Regions from separate parts of the Acidihalobacter sp. genome, predicted to be linked through region 2. Evidence: predicted binding sites of a transcription regulator. Region 2 holds the regulator's gene; the other holds the start of a gene.
What was found. Region 2 encodes sigma-54, which starts transcription at its own class of promoters, with help from an activator protein. Its sites were predicted from a motif close to TGGCANGNTNCNTGCTT; they were not measured.

Region 1 (7,315 bases), on a different contig from region 2:
CCTTCCTGCAGGTCTTAGGCACACGCATCGAGCCCTGAGAGAACGAACGATCCATGCGGAAAACGGGGTAATGCTCGGACCCCGCCAATGGGCCAAGGCAGGACGAGAGGGAAAGCAGGCGACGGCTAACCCTTTTCAAGCGACTCAGTGTCGCCGCCTCCATTGGCGGGGTCCACATGGACCACCGCAACGCGTACGCCACGGCGGACAATCAATGCAAACCCCACCCATGGGCCCGACGTCGATACGCCGCTAACGCCAACCTCAGGAAGAAGTCTCCTCCATCTCCTCGTCCTCGCTGTCCTCCGCGACCATGCCCAGCTCCTTGATCTTGCGCGTCAGCGTGTTGCGCCCCCACCCCAACAGCTTGGATGCCTCTTGGCGGCGCCCACCGGTCCGATGCAGCGCGGCTTCGATCAGAATGCGCTCCAAGCGTGGCAGTGCCACATCGAGCAACGGCTCATCCGCCATGGCCACGTGGCGCTGCGCCCAGCGCGCCAGCGGCGCCTCCCAATCCAGGCCTTCGCTCGAGGCCTGACGCTGACGCAACTCCGGCGGCAGATCCTCCAGATGCAACTCGTTGCCGGTAGCCATCACCGTCAGCCAGCGGCAGGTGTTTTCCAACTCGCGCACGTTGCCGGGCCAGGGATAGTGGACGAGGTGCTCTATCACCTCCGGCAGCGGCAGCTTGGGCGTGGTGTCCAGCTCCTGCGCAGCCTGCTGGAGGAAATGCTCGAGCAGAATAGGAATGTCCTCGGGGCGCTCACGCAGCGGCGGGAGGCGCAACCGGATTACGTTCAGACGATGCAGCAGATCCTCGCGGAACTGCCCTTCGGCGACTCTGCGTTCGAGATTCTGGTGTGTCGCCGCGATGATGCGCACGTCGACACGAATCGGCGTGTGTCCGCCAACACGGTAGAACTCGCCATCGGCCAACACGCGCAGCAGGCGCGTCTGCAGCTCCGGCGGCATATCGCCGATTTCGTCCAGAAACAACGTGCCGCCATCGGCCTGCTCGAAACGGCCGCGGCGCTGCGTCTGCGCGCCCGTGAAGGCCCCTTTCTCGTGGCCGAACAATTCCGACTCCAGCAGATCGCGCGGAATCGCCGCGGTATTCAGCGCGATATACGGCCCTCCGGCCCGCGGGCTGTGTTGATGCAATGCACGCGCGATAAGCTCCTTGCCGGTGCCGGATTCGCCCGTGATCAGCACCGTGATGTTGGAGCGTGCCAAACGGCCGATCGCCCGGAACACCTCCTGCATTGCGGGCGCTTCGCCAATGATGCCGGCGCCATCCTCAAGCGACTCGCTGACGCGCGGCACTGGGCGCTCGCGCGCACGCTGCACGGCACGGCGGGCAAGTTCGACCGCTTCGTCCACGTCGAACGGCTTGGGCAGATATTCGAACGCCCCGCCCTGATAGGCGGCGACAGCGGCATCCAGGTCAGAATGCGCCGTAATGATGATGACGGGCAGCTCCGGATGTCCTATATGGATCCGCTCGAGCAGTTCGAGCCCGTCCATGCCCGGCATGCGGATATCGCTGATGACGGCGTCCGGGCGCTCATGCTCAAGCTGTTGCAGCACCGATTCGGCGTCGCTGAAGCTGTGTACGTCGAACCCCGAACCGCTCAGGGCACGCTCCAGCACCCACCGAATGGAGCGATCGTCATCGACAACCCAGAGACTACCGTTGTGGCTGACATTCATGCATTTGCCTCCAAAGGCAAAAGGAGGGTGAAAACGGTATGGCCGGGACGCGACTGGCACTCGATCAGACCGCCATGCTGCGTGACCAGCGATTGAGAAATGGCCAGACCCAGACCGGTTCCGCCAGCCTGACCCGAAACCATGGGATAAAACATGCGTTCGATGAGATTGTCGGGAATGCCTGGGCCGTTGTCGTGCACCTCGATCACCGCGATAAGCCGGTGACGCGTACCGCCGATGGTGTAGTTGCGCGCGATGCGCGTGCGCATGAGGATCTCGCCACGCCCCTCGAGCGCATGCACCGCGTTCTGTACGATGTTGAGCACCGCCTGGATGATCATGTCGCGGTCTATGTACAGATCGGGAATGCTCGGATCGTAGTCCGTGTTGAGCGCAATGCCTCCCGGCGACTCGACGCCGACCAGCTGTCTGACGCGCTCGAGAATCTCGTGCACGTTGACCGACTCCATGCGCGGACGGCTGTTGGGGCCCAGCATCCGGTCCACCAGCGCCCGCAGGCGGTCCGCCTCGCTGATGATGATGCCGGTGTATTCGCGCAGGCCCTCGGAATCCAACTCGCGTTCGAGCAGTTGCGCGGCGCCGCGCAGGCCGCTCAAAGGATTCTTTATTTCGTGCGCCAGACCGCGCAACAGACGACGCGCCGTCGCCTGCTGGGTCAGCAGGCGTTTTTCCCGCGTAATCCGCAGCTGACGATCGATCTGGCTGAGTTCGAGCAGCAAACCCTCGACCGCCTCACCGGTAATCCAAGGTGAAAGCGTGCAATCCACTGTGACGTCGCGTGCGCCGGGCAAAGTGAGCGTTTTCTCACGTTCGGTCTGCGGATGGATGCTCGCCATGACTTCTCGCATCGCTTCCACAAATCCGTTGCCATCCGAAAACATCGCTTCAGCCGGCTGACCCAACATGTTTTGCGCACTGTGTTCCAGTAGCATCTCGCCGGCGGGATTGAGGTATACGAGACGCAGATCCCGGTCGAACATGAACACCGAAGTGGTCAGTCCGTCCAGAATCGCGTGCGCGTCGATCGTGCCAGTTTGAAGTGCAATCTGATTCATCAAGGCATCATAAAGCCGCCCTACCGGGGCATATCGAACGCTCAAGCAATATCCGCGCCCACCCATAGCCCCGCCAAGCCGCTCCCCTACGGACTAGAACGCACCATTGTCGGGCGAAACGCCCCAAATAGGGGCTGTATATCGGAGGACAGAAAAGGCACAGAACCCGCCGCAGCAGAACGCACGGCTCCAATCCGGGAGCCGGCCAAGCGCTGGCCGCCGCACCCACGAGGAGTCCAGCGCGTCGCGCAATAGCGTGAGCAGGCCCTAAGGAGCCGATCCGGCCGGCTTCTTGAACAGAATCGAATGGCGCAACACGTAAAAAGTGATCGCCTTGGAACGACGCAACACCTGGCCCTGCACATCCGTCAGCACGACATAGGCGTGATGAGCCCCACGATCTAGATTCTGTTGCCGAACATCGAGCGAACGGCCGACGTAGACGACTTTTTCATCGAGATACAACTGCAGCGCCTGCCCCTTGGCAAGTTCCGGGCTGACCTGCAGCTTGATGGTGATATCGCCATTGTTCGCACGCAGGGCCTGCTCGTTCTTGGGGCTGACGATGCGCAGCTGCGGCTTGGCCTGCTCGGTGACGGCCGGAGCGCTCTGCGGCGCCGCCTGCGCGGCCGAATTGGGAGCAGGGGCGGCCGGCACGGTATTCAGAGGCTTGAGTTCAACCGAGTGCGACGCCACGCCCGACGGAGGCTTCTGGTCGGAAAAGACGGTATTGCCCTGGGCATCGGTCCAACTGTAGATCTGCGCCCCCACCGCGACAGGCAGGGCCAGGCAAACGACCAGGAAAAGCAATAAACGCTGCATGCCTTGAGCATAGGCGCTGCACGGCGCTCGCCGCAAGCCGCATTCGTCGGCCTGGAGTGACCATCGAAACGGCGCACGCATAAAGACCAGCACAAAAAAGAAACGCCCCGTGCGGGGCGTCTCCGTGACAAACCGCTGCGCCTGAACGGCTCAGAGGCTGTAATACATATCGAATTCCGCCGGATGCGTGGTCATGCGCAGGCGCGTGACCTCCTCCATCTTGAGTTCGATGTAGGCATCGATGGCGTCGTCGGTGAACACGTCGCCGGCCTTCAGGAAGTCGCGGTCGGCGTCGAGCGCGGCCAGGGCCTGCTCCAGCGAGCTGCACACCTGAGGAATCTTCTTTTCTTCCTCCGGCGGCAGGTCGTACAGGTTCTTGTCCATGGCTTCGCCGGGATGGATCTTGTTCTGGATGCCATCCAGGCCGGCCATCAGCATGGCCGTGAAGGAGAAGTAGGGATTGCCGGTCGAATCCGGGAAACGAACCTCGATACGGCGCGCCTTCGGGCTGGACACCCACGGCACACGGATCGAAGCGGAACGGTTGCGCGCGGAATACGCGAGCATCACCGGCGCCTCGAAACCCGGAACCAGACGCTTGTAGCTGTTGGTCGATGCATTCGCGAAGGCGTTGATCGCCTGAGCATGCTTGATGATGCCGCCAATGTAGAACAGCGCCGTTTCGGACAGGCCGCCGTACAGATCGCCGGCGAACAAGTTGACGCCGCCCTTGGACAGCGACTGGTGCACGTGCATGCCGTTGCCGTTGTCGCCGACCAGCGGCTTGGGCATGAAGGTGGCGGTCTTACCGTAGTTATGGGCGACGTTCTGGATGGTGTATTTCATAATCTGGTTCCAGTCCGCTCGCTTGACCAGCGTGCTGAACTGCGTGCCGATCTCGCACTGTCCCGCAGTCGCCACCTCGTGATGGTGCACTTCGACGGGCACACCCATTTCCTCGAGCACTTCGCACATCGCCGAGCGCAGATCCTGCAGCGAATCGACCGGCGGCACCGGGAAGTAACCGCCCTTTACGCCGGGACGGTGACCGATGTTGCCTTCCTCGAACACTTTCTCGGAGTTCCAGCCAGCCTCGTCGGAGTCGATGCTGTAGAAGGCGCCGCCCATCTCGGTGCCCCAGCGCACATCATCGAACACGAAGAACTCGGGCTCGGGGCCGAAGAATGCGGTGTCGGCGATACCGGTGGACTTCAGGTAGGCCTCGGCGCGCTTGGCGATGGAACGCGGGTCGCGCTCGTAGCCCTGCATGTTGGAAGGCTCGATGATGTCGCAGCGCAGGTTCAGGGTGGTCTCGTTGAAAAACGGATCGATGACCGCGCTACCTGCGTCGGGCATCAGAATCATGTCGGAAGCCTCGATGCCCTTCCAACCCGCGATGGAGGAGCCGTCGAACATCTTGCCGTCCTCGAAAAGGCCCTCGTCGACGGTGCTGGACGGCACGCTCACGTGCTGCTCTTTGCCGCGGGTATCGGTGAAGCGGAAGTCGACGTATTTGACGTCGTATTCCTTGATCATGTTCAGAACGTCTGTCGGGGACATGCTAATGGACTCCTCACGCGTGGAACGTTTCTCGAAATGGACAGGCATCGCTCCAGCAATGCTCCTGCTCGACGGTCATAAGCAGAAATAATGCCAAGCCCGGCAAGCTCCCGCCACCAGGATTTGCCGGAACGACCCAAATGCTTGCCGCACCAATCTAGTGCAACAAAATCGTTTTCGCACCAAATTAGGTGCTTGCACAGCGGAAATAGACCATCACCTCTCCAACCTCCGGCAAGGTCTTGGACGCTTCGGTCAATTCGTGTGCAATCTGCTTCGCCTCCTTCGTCCCGGACATTTCGCGCAGGGACAGAAACAACTCCAGATGAACATGGCCGTCTAGGTAATGCAGGCCGACATTCTCCAGCAGGGAGGCCGCGGGAATCTGCCCCCACTGCGCCCGCAGGCGACTCATCAATTCGCCGCGCAGCGGCAATCTCGCACAAGCCGCCTCACGCTCGTCATCCTCGGGATCGATGTGGACGGTAACGTCCGACATCTCCTCGAATTCTTCGATCAAGCGGTGCTCGACGGCTTCGCTGATCCGATGCCCCTCGGACACGCTGATACGGGAATTGACCAGAATGTGCACGTCCGCCAGCGCTTCGCCGCCCATGCGGCGCGTGCGCAACATGTGCAGACCGCTGACACCATCGGTATCGAGAATGGTACGCCTGATCGCCTCGACCTCCTCGGGCTCCAGCCCGGTATCGATAAGCTCGCGCACACCGCTGGAGGCCAGCTGCCAACCGATGCGCGCAATCATGACCGCGACCACGATGGCCGCTATCGCATCCAGGTAGGGCAAGCCGAGCAACGTGCCGCCGATGCCGGCGAACACCACCAGCGAGGAAAACACGTCGGAGCGATGATGCCAGGCGTTGGCCCGCAACAGACTGGAGCGCACGCGCTTGGCGACATGCACGGTGTAGTGGTAGAGCGCTTCCTTGGACACGATGGCGAGCGCGGCGAAAGCCAGAGCCAGAGGCTCCGGATCGAACAGACGTCCCGGATGGAACAAACGCTCTCCGGCATTGAAACCGATCGCCACAGCCACGCCGACCAGGGCCAGGCCGACGAACACCGACCCCAAGGTCTCGATGCGGCGATGGCCGTAGGGGTGTTCCTCGTCGGCATCCTGGCTTCCTTGCTTGGCCGCGAACAACACGACCGCATCGCTGATCAGATCGGAGAGCGTATGCAAGCCATCCGCGATCAAAGCCTGGGAATGTGCGAAGACGCCGCCAGTGATCTGTGCGGCGGACACCACGACATTGACCAACGCGCCGACCAGAGTGACACGCCGCATCGCGGCGAAGCGGACATCGGGGGTGGAAAGGTCGGAGTCGGGCATCAGGCGATGGGTCAAGATGGCGGAACGGCGATTATGCCATAGCCGTGCGCTCAGCCGAGCTCGATCAGAATCTCCACTTCGCCATCGATCTCCTGCGTCTCGATCACACGGTGGCCGTGTACACGGCACCACGCCGGGACATCGGCCAGAGCGCCCGGATCGGTGCAGAAAACCCGCAGCCGGTCACCTGTCGCCAGCCCCTTAACCCGATCCTGCACGCGGATCACCGGCATCGGGCAGAGCAGCCGGCGCGCGTCGAGTTGGTACTCGGAGGACTCAGACATACCAGCTCTGCGCGACGTCACCAATCGGAAGCGGCGCAATGTTCAAGCGCCGCGGCTCGTCACCGGGCTGCGTGACGGCGACTTCGACGCTTGCAGCGTCGCGGCCCTGACTGAAGCGCGCCACGATCCGCGCAGCCAGGGTCAGGTCCTCGGCGCTGAGATACTCGCCTTCGACCAGGGTCAGCGGCCCACCATGACTGATCGGGTGCAGATGCGTAAATTGCTTGCGATAACCCTCAAGGAAGCGCGACTCGCCTTCCTCGCGGGCGACGATGAGCTTGAAATGTGGACGGGGGCGCAAGTGGCGCCCCACCTTGAGCAGCATGATGTCGTCGAGTTCGTAGCGCTTTTCACCGCGGTGCTGCCACAGATCGGCGAGCTTGCGCGAATAGCTCTCGTCCGTGAGAAAGCAGCAGCCTCCAGCGGGCTGCGCATAGTCCTCCAAACCGAAACGCTCGGCCAGCGCCATCTGCGGCTTGCGCGAGCGACCCGAGAAGTTGAATAGCTGC
Region 2 (7,315 bases):
AGACGCGTGGTTTCCGTCGCGGCGGGTTCGGCGTGGCGCAGGTCGATGATCAGCTGCAGATTCTTCCGGTCCTTGATGGCGTTGTCGCCGTACATGGCGCGAATGTTGAGCACGCCGAGCCCGCGAACCTCCAGCATGTCCTGCAGTACCGCAGGACTGTGGGCCTGCAGCGTGTTGGGCGTGATGCGCGCCAGTTCCGGGGCATCGTCGGCGACCAGCCGGTGTCCGCGCGTGACCAGTTCCAGCGCCAGTTCGCTTTTGCCGACGTTGCTGTCGCCGGCCAGTAACACGCCGATGCCAAGCACTTCCATGAACACGCCGTGCATGGTGATGCGCTCGGCAAGCGCTTCGCTGAGGTAGTAGCGCAGCTGGCTGAGCAATTCCTGTTCGGCCAGTGGCGTGGTGAACAACGGCACGTTGCGCGAGTCGGCCGCGGCGCGCAGGGTCTGGCCGGCGGTCAGACCGTCGGCCAGCAGCACCACGACGGTGGCTTGAAACAGATGTCGGATGGCTTCGGCGCGTTCGGCCGGCGGCAGCTCGGTGAGATATTCCATCTCGGCCGGGCCGATTACCTGAACCGCACTGGTGGTGATGAGGTCGAGATGGCTGACCAGCGTGGCGCCGCCCCAGGGGCAGCGGGCGCTGCTGAGTGCGCGCTGTGCGCCCTTGCGCCCAGCCGTCCATTCGAGCTGCAGCTTGTCGCAAAGAGTCTCGAACAGCATCTGAACAGTCAGCGGAGTGGATTCCATGCTGGCTAGTCTACTGAATTCCGGGGCGCTTTCGGCACTTCTGCGCCCCGGATTCTTGTCCGGTCAGGCGGCGTGCCGCGCACTCCATTCGGTTAGTGCGCGGTAAAGCGTCTCGCTGTCCGTACACTGGCGTAGTTGTGCAACGGTGTCGGCGTCACGAAACAGTCTGGCGAGCTGAGCGAGGATGTCGAGATGCGCGTCAGTGCATTCCTCCGGCACGATCAATGCGAAGAGCAGATCGACGGGGTGTTTGTCGGGCGCGTCGAAATCGATCCCTTCGTGCAGTTTGACGAATGCGCCGACTGCCCGTCCGATGCCTTTCATGCGCCCGTGGGGAATGGCTACGCCCGCACCGAGCCCGGTGCTGCCCAGTCGTTCGCGCGCCAGCAGAGTGTCGAAAACCTCATCGGCCGAAAGGCCGGTTTCCTCACTGCCTAGCAGCTGACCGAGCAATTCCAGAGTACGTTTTTTGCTGGTAACGTCGGCGTTGTCTACGACGCGATCCAGGCTCAGTAGTTCGCCGATCTGCATGGTGTGACCTACAGCGTTGGTGGATTCAGGCAAGACGTTTGTCGGCGTCGGCCTTGTGGTGGTCCTTGATCTTTTCCTTGTGCTTGACGACCTGCCGGTCGAGCTTGTCCACCAGACCGTCGATGGCGGCGTACATGTCCTCGGTTTCCGCTTCCGCATGCAGCTGGTTGCCGCCGAGCAGCAGACTGGCTTCGGCCTTCTGGCGGAGTTTCTCGACGCTGAGCACGACATGTACGTCGATCACATTGTCGAAATGGCGCTCCAGGCGCTGGAATTTCTCTTCGACGTAGGCACGCAGCGGGTCGGTGAGTTCGAGGTGGTGGCCAGTGAGGTTGATCTGCATGGGTGACTCCATTGTTGTCTGTCAGGCCTTCGTCAGGCGTTTGCGTTCGCTGGAAGAGAGAATATTCATGCCCTCGCGGTACTTGGCGACCGTGCGGCGGGCCACCTGAATGCCCTTCTCTCCCAAAAGGGCGGCGATTTTACTGTCTGAAAGGGGTTTGTCGCCAGGTTCCCCTTCGATGAGCTTGCGAATCATCGCGCGGATGGCCACCGCCGAGCACTCGCCGCCGTCGGCGGTGCCGACATGGCTGGAGAAGAAATACTTGAACTCGAAGATGCCGCGCGGGGTGTGCATGTATTTCTGCGTGGTGACGCGGGAGATGGTCGATTCGTGCATTTCGACCTGCTCGGCGATGTCGCGCAGTACCAGCGGTTTCATGGCTTCCTCGCCATATTCGAGAAAGCCGCGCTGTTGTTCGACGATGGCGGAGGCCACGCGCAGCAGCGTTTCGTTACGGCTCTGCAGACTCTTGATGAACCAGCGTGCCTCCTGCAGCTGGTTTTTGATGTAGGTGTTGTCCGTGCTGGTGTCGGCGCGCTTGACCATGGCTGCGTAGGTGGCGTTCACGCGCAGGCGCGGGATGGCTTCGGTGTTGAGTTCGACGCGCCAGCGCTGATCCTGCTTGCGCACGATGACGTCAGGTACGATGTACTCGGGCCGGCGATCGCTGATCTGCGCACCGGGGCGTGGGTTGAGCGTCTGTATCAGTGCAACTGCGCTCTGCAGGCCGGCCTCGTCGAGTTCGAGGCGGCGCATGAGCGTTTTGAAATCGTGGTTGGCGAGCAGATCGAGATGTTCGCCGATGAGCTTGCGGACGGCTTCCAGCCAGGGCGTGTCGGCGGGCAGTTCATAGAGCTGTGCCAGCAGACATTCGGACAGGTTGCGGGCGCCGCAGCCGGGCGGATCGAGGCGCTGGATGAGGTGCCGTACCGCCTCGATATCCTCGATCTCGAGCGGCTCTTCCAGTCCCAGTTCCTGGGTCAGGCTGTTCTGCAGGGTGGGCAGATCTTCCTGCAGGTAGCCGTCTTCGTCGATGGCGTCGATCAGGTTGATGGCGATCTGCCGGTCCTGATCGTTCATCGTGGTGAGGTGGATCTGCCACAGCAGATGGTCGATCAGCGATTCGTCACCCCCGCTTTGGGATTCGTAGGGATCGCGCTCCTCGCCTTCAAGGCGGCCATTGCCGGAGCCTGGTACGTTGGCCGGCTCATAGATGTCCTCCCAGGCGCTGTCGACGGGCAGGTCGTCCGGGATCGTGTCTTCGGCGCTGGTGGTAGAGTCGTCGTTTTCTTGATCTTCGGCCGGGTAGTTCTCGTCGTTTTCCTCGTCGCTGTCCAGCAGCGGATTGGTTTCTAGAATCTCCTGGATGTGGGTCTGCAGCTCTAGGGTGGAATACTGCAGCAGGCGAATCGCCTGCTGCAACTGGGGCGTCATGGCCAGTTGCTGCCCCAGCTTGAGTTGAATCGAAGGCTTGATCATCGGGTTTCCGTCATTGCGGCGTTTCGCCGCTCGCTCCAGCAGGCCGGTGCCTCCTGTCTGGTTTTTGCTGTGTCATGTCCAGGATTATATCGAATCCATCTCGGATGCAAGATGTGCTCTCGATCCGCATGGTGCGCTCTGCTGGCGTACGAGGCCGGAGGCGCCGTCCGCCGAGGTGCGCGAGGCAGCGCTGGTGCGGCATCACAGTTTGAAGTCTTCACCGAGGTAGACCTCGCGGGCCTTGCGATTGTGCAGGATGTCCTCGGGGCCGCCTTCGGCGAGCACGCGCCCTTCGCTCAGAATGTAGGCCCGTTGGCAGATACCCAGGGTTTCGCGCACGTTGTGATCGGTGATCAGCACGCCGATGTTGCGCTCGCTCAGATGGCGCACGATGCGCTGGATGTCGAGTACGGAAATCGGATCGACGCCGGCGAAAGGTTCGTCGAGCAGGATGAAGGCGGGGTCGGCGGCCAGGGCACGGGCGATTTCGACGCGCCGGCGTTCACCGCCCGAGAGGCTGTAGCCGCGGCTGTCGTGGATATGCCCGATCTGGAGTTCCTCGAGCAGGGCGTCGAGCGCTTCCTCGCGGCCCTTGGCATCGAGTTCCTTGCGCAGTTCCAGTACGGCGCGGATGTTGTCCTCGACGCTCAGACGGCGGAACACGGAGGCTTCCTGCGGCAGGTAGCCGATGCCCATGCGCGCGCGCGCGTGCATGGGGAAACGCGTGATCTCCTGTTCGTTGAGCTGGATGTTGCCTCCATCGGCCTGGATCAGGCCGACCATGATGTAGAAGCAGGTGGTCTTGCCGGCGCCGTTAGGGCCGAGTAGGCCGACCACTTCGCCGCTAGCGACTTCCAGCGAGACGCTGGCCAGTACGTCGCGGCCGCGGTAGCGCTTGGCGAGTTCGGTGCCGCGCAGCACGCTCATTGTTTTGGCGTCTCCGCGGTCTTGCCCGTGGCGGGTGTGTAGGTGGCCTCGATGCGTTGTCCCGGCGCGCCGGCGTCGACCAGGTCGCGCCGGATGTCGTAGACGATGCGACTGGCGCGGAAGGCGTTGCCGCGCTGCTGTAGCTGGGCGTCGCCGGTGAGCACGATGCTCTGTTCGGCGGGGTTGTAGACCATGTTCTTTGCCTGGCCGGTGATGCGCTTGCCTTCGGCGGTGGTGTCTTCGAAGGTCGCCGGCGTGCCGATCATGGTCAGTTTCTGGATCGGTCCGCTGTTGGGGGCGAGGATGTCCAGCTTGTCGCCCTTGATCATGAGTTTGTCCTGGGTGACCACCACGTTGCCGCTGTAGTTTCCGGTGCCTTTCTGCTGGTTGAAGCGGAAATGGTCGGCGCTGATGTGTACCGGAGCCTCGGGCGCTGCCGGAGTTTGCGCAGCGGCGGGCAGGGGCGCCAGGCAGAACAGGGCGGTGGTCAGGAGCAGGCGTGGGCTAATGAGATCGTTTCGCATAGTGGTCGTCAGCGCTGGTAGGTGCTGCGCACCTCGCGCAGCAGTTCGAAGACATGGTCGGCGAAGTCGGCGTGAAGGCCAAGCCCCTGTACATGGTAACCGGGAGCGTCGATGGTCGTATGCGCCTGGCTGGTAGCGGTCTGGGTGCGGATGTTGACGTATAGGTCGGAGGTGACCAGCTTGAGTTCTCCGTCGGTGGCCGAACGCGTTATGACCACCCTCTCGGGCATGTGTACGTGTTCGCCGTCGGCCTGCAGGTCCGCGCGGGGCGTGGTCAGGATGACGGGGGCCCCGGTCTGAGGGTAGACGGTCAGTACGACATCCTGTAGGTGGGTGATGTCGTCGGGTAGCGTGTGGGTCAGGGTCGTGGCCTGCAGACGGTAGCGCGGTTTGCCGTTGGTGCGCATCTGGGTCAGCGTGATACCGCTGGCGCGGTAGTCGACGCCGCTGGTGGGCGGGTGCGGTTTGCTCAGCGGCGGAACGAGCTGGCCCAGCAGCCAGGCGGCCATGGCCACGGTGGCTAGTGCCACGGCTCCGTACCACAGGCGTTGGGCGTTCATGCGCCGCTGCTGCCCGGGTCAGCGGAGGTAGGTGGCGAGCAGACGTTCCAGGTTGCCCTGGACCTGCATGATGCGCTCGCAGACTTCGCGCGCCGCGCCGTGTCCGCCGGGGCTGGCGGTGATCCAGTGGGCATGCTCGCGGATCAGGGGGGAGGCGTCGGCCACGGCTACGGCCACACCGACGCGCCGCATGACGGGCAAGTCGACCACGTCGTCGCCGACGTAGGCGATGGCCTCGGGGCTGTGGCGCGTGGCTTCGAGCAGTTCCTCGAAGGCGGGCAGCTTGTCGCGCCGGCCCTGGATGACGTGGGCGATGCCGAGATCGGCGGCGCGCCGTTCGACGACCTGCGAGCGGCGCCCGGTGAGGATGGCCAGCGCCACGCCGCTGTCCTGCAGCATGCGCATGCCGTGACCGTCCTTGGCGTTGAAGGCCTTGTATTCCTGGCCGTCGTCGCCGAGCAGCAGTCGTCCGTCGGTGAGTACGCCATCGACGTCGAAGATGACCAGACGAATGGCGTTCAGGCGCTGTTGCAGGGCATCGTTGGAGAGTTCGAGCATGGTGTCTTCGCTGTCGCTTCGTTTTCAGACCACGCCGGCGCGCAGCAGGTCCTGCATGTTGAGCGCGCCGATCAGGCGGTTGTCGGCGTCGGTAACGGGCAGGGCGGTGATGCGGTGGTCTTCCATCAGTTTGACCGCTTCAGCCGCCAGCGTTTCCGGGTGGATGGTACGGCAGTCGCGGGTCATTACCTGCTCCATGCGTACGCGCTGGATGTCGTGTCCTTGGTTCAGGGTGCGGCGCAGGTCGCCGTCGGTGAATACGCCGATGACCTTGCGTTCGGCGTCGATGATGGCCGTCATGCCGAGATTCTTGCGCGTAATCTCCAGCAGCGCCTCGCCCAGAGGCGTGTCCGGCGCGACGGCGGGAACGGCGTCGCCCTTGTGCATGATGTCGGCGACGTGCAGCAGGAGGCGTCGGCCCAGGCGTCCGCCCGGGTGCGAGCGGGCGAAGTCTTCGGCGGTGAAGCCGCGGGCCTCGAGCAGTGCGATGGCCAGCGCGTCACCCATGACCAGCGCGGCGGTGGTGCTGGAGGTCGGCGCCAGACCTAGCGGGCAGGCTTCGCGCTCCACGCTGACGTCGATATGCACCGTGGCTTCGCGCGCGAGTGCGGAGTGCGGATTGCCGGTCATGGCGATCAGTGGTACCCCAAGTCGCCGGATGATGGGCAATGTGGCCGGACTTGCCCATGCCGAGTACGACGATGCGTCCGCGGCAGGCGTGCAGATGGCGGCAGGCGGCGACGAAGGCGTCGTCCATCCGCTCGGCGAGCGCTTCGATCGCGGCGGACTCGGTGCGGATGACGGCAAGACCGAGTTCGGTCAGTTGGGAGGCGTCCAGATGCATGGCGTCAAGGAGAGAGATAGATCCAGATTTCATAGCCGATGAATGCGGCGAGCAGCAGCCCGCCTTCGATGCGGTTGATGCGGCGTTCGTCGCTGCGCAGGCTGAAGGCGAAGACGAACAGTAGCACGGTCAAGCCGAGCATGACCGGATAGTCCCGGCTCAGAACCTCGCTAGGCACAGGGCCGGGGTCGATCAGGCCGGGCAGGCCGAGCACGCCGAGTACGTTGAACAGATTGGAGCCGACGACGTTGCCCAGTGCGATGTCGGGTTCGCCGCGGCGGGCGCTAATGATGGATGCGGCCAGTTCCGGCAGGCTGGTGCCGATGGCGACGATGGTCAGGCCGATGACCAGATCGCTGACGCCAAGACGCTCGGCGATATCCACTGCGCCCCAGACCAGAAACTTGGAGCCCGCCAGCAGGATGACCAGCCCCAGAACGAACAGCAGCGTTGCGTGCGCGGTACTCATCGCCTGCGGCAGTTCGAGTTCCTCGGCGATGGCTTCCTGGCGACCGGCACGGCGGGCGCTGTAGACCATCCAGGCCAGAATCAGCGCGAGGCCGCACAGCAGCGCCAGGCCTTCGACGCGTTGCAGGCGGCCGTCGGCGAGCACGAAGTAGCCGAACAGCATGGCGATCAGCAGCAGCGGCAGCTCGCGCTGCAGCAGGCGCGAGTGCACGCTGAGCGGTGCGATCAGCGCGGTGGTGCCGAGCACGAGGCCGATGTTGGCGACGTTCGAGCCGATCGCGTTGCCGATGCCCAGGCCCGGGTTGCCCTGGACGGCGGCCAGGCCCGAGACC

Region 1: the regulator sigma-54 is predicted to act here: its motif matches at 5,248-5,264, upstream of glnA (glutamate--ammonia ligase).

What each region holds. Positions count from the first base shown of each region.
Region 1 is NZ_JARRQY010000034.1:47,397-54,711, forward strand. Features, by position in the region: gene ntrC (nitrogen regulation protein NR(I)) at 265-1,710, opposite strand; gene glnL (nitrogen regulation protein NR(II)) at 1,707-2,786, opposite strand; gene P8014_RS12620 (DUF4124 domain-containing protein) at 3,054-3,608, opposite strand; gene glnA (glutamate--ammonia ligase) at 3,759-5,168, opposite strand; gene P8014_RS12630 (cation diffusion facilitator family transporter) at 5,356-6,522, opposite strand; gene P8014_RS12635 (sulfurtransferase TusA family protein) at 6,573-6,806, opposite strand; gene P8014_RS12640 (tRNA (5-methylaminomethyl-2-thiouridylate)-methyltransferase) at 6,799-7,315, opposite strand, start outside.
Region 2 is NZ_JARRQY010000005.1:8,508-15,822, reverse strand. Features, by position in the region: gene hprK (HPr(Ser) kinase/phosphatase) at 1-749, opposite strand, end outside; gene P8014_RS02250 (PTS sugar transporter subunit IIA) at 813-1,313, opposite strand; gene raiA (ribosome-associated translation inhibitor RaiA) at 1,306-1,623, opposite strand; gene P8014_RS02240 (RNA polymerase factor sigma-54) at 1,645-3,102, opposite strand; gene lptB (LPS export ABC transporter ATP-binding protein) at 3,304-4,029, opposite strand; gene lptA (lipopolysaccharide transport periplasmic protein LptA) at 4,026-4,553, opposite strand; gene lptC (LPS export ABC transporter periplasmic protein LptC) at 4,562-5,113, opposite strand; gene kdsC (3-deoxy-manno-octulosonate-8-phosphatase KdsC) at 5,132-5,671, opposite strand; partial or broken gene P8014_RS02215 (KpsF/GutQ family sugar-phosphate isomerase) at 5,696-6,515, opposite strand; gene P8014_RS02210 (calcium/sodium antiporter) at 6,520-7,315, opposite strand, start outside.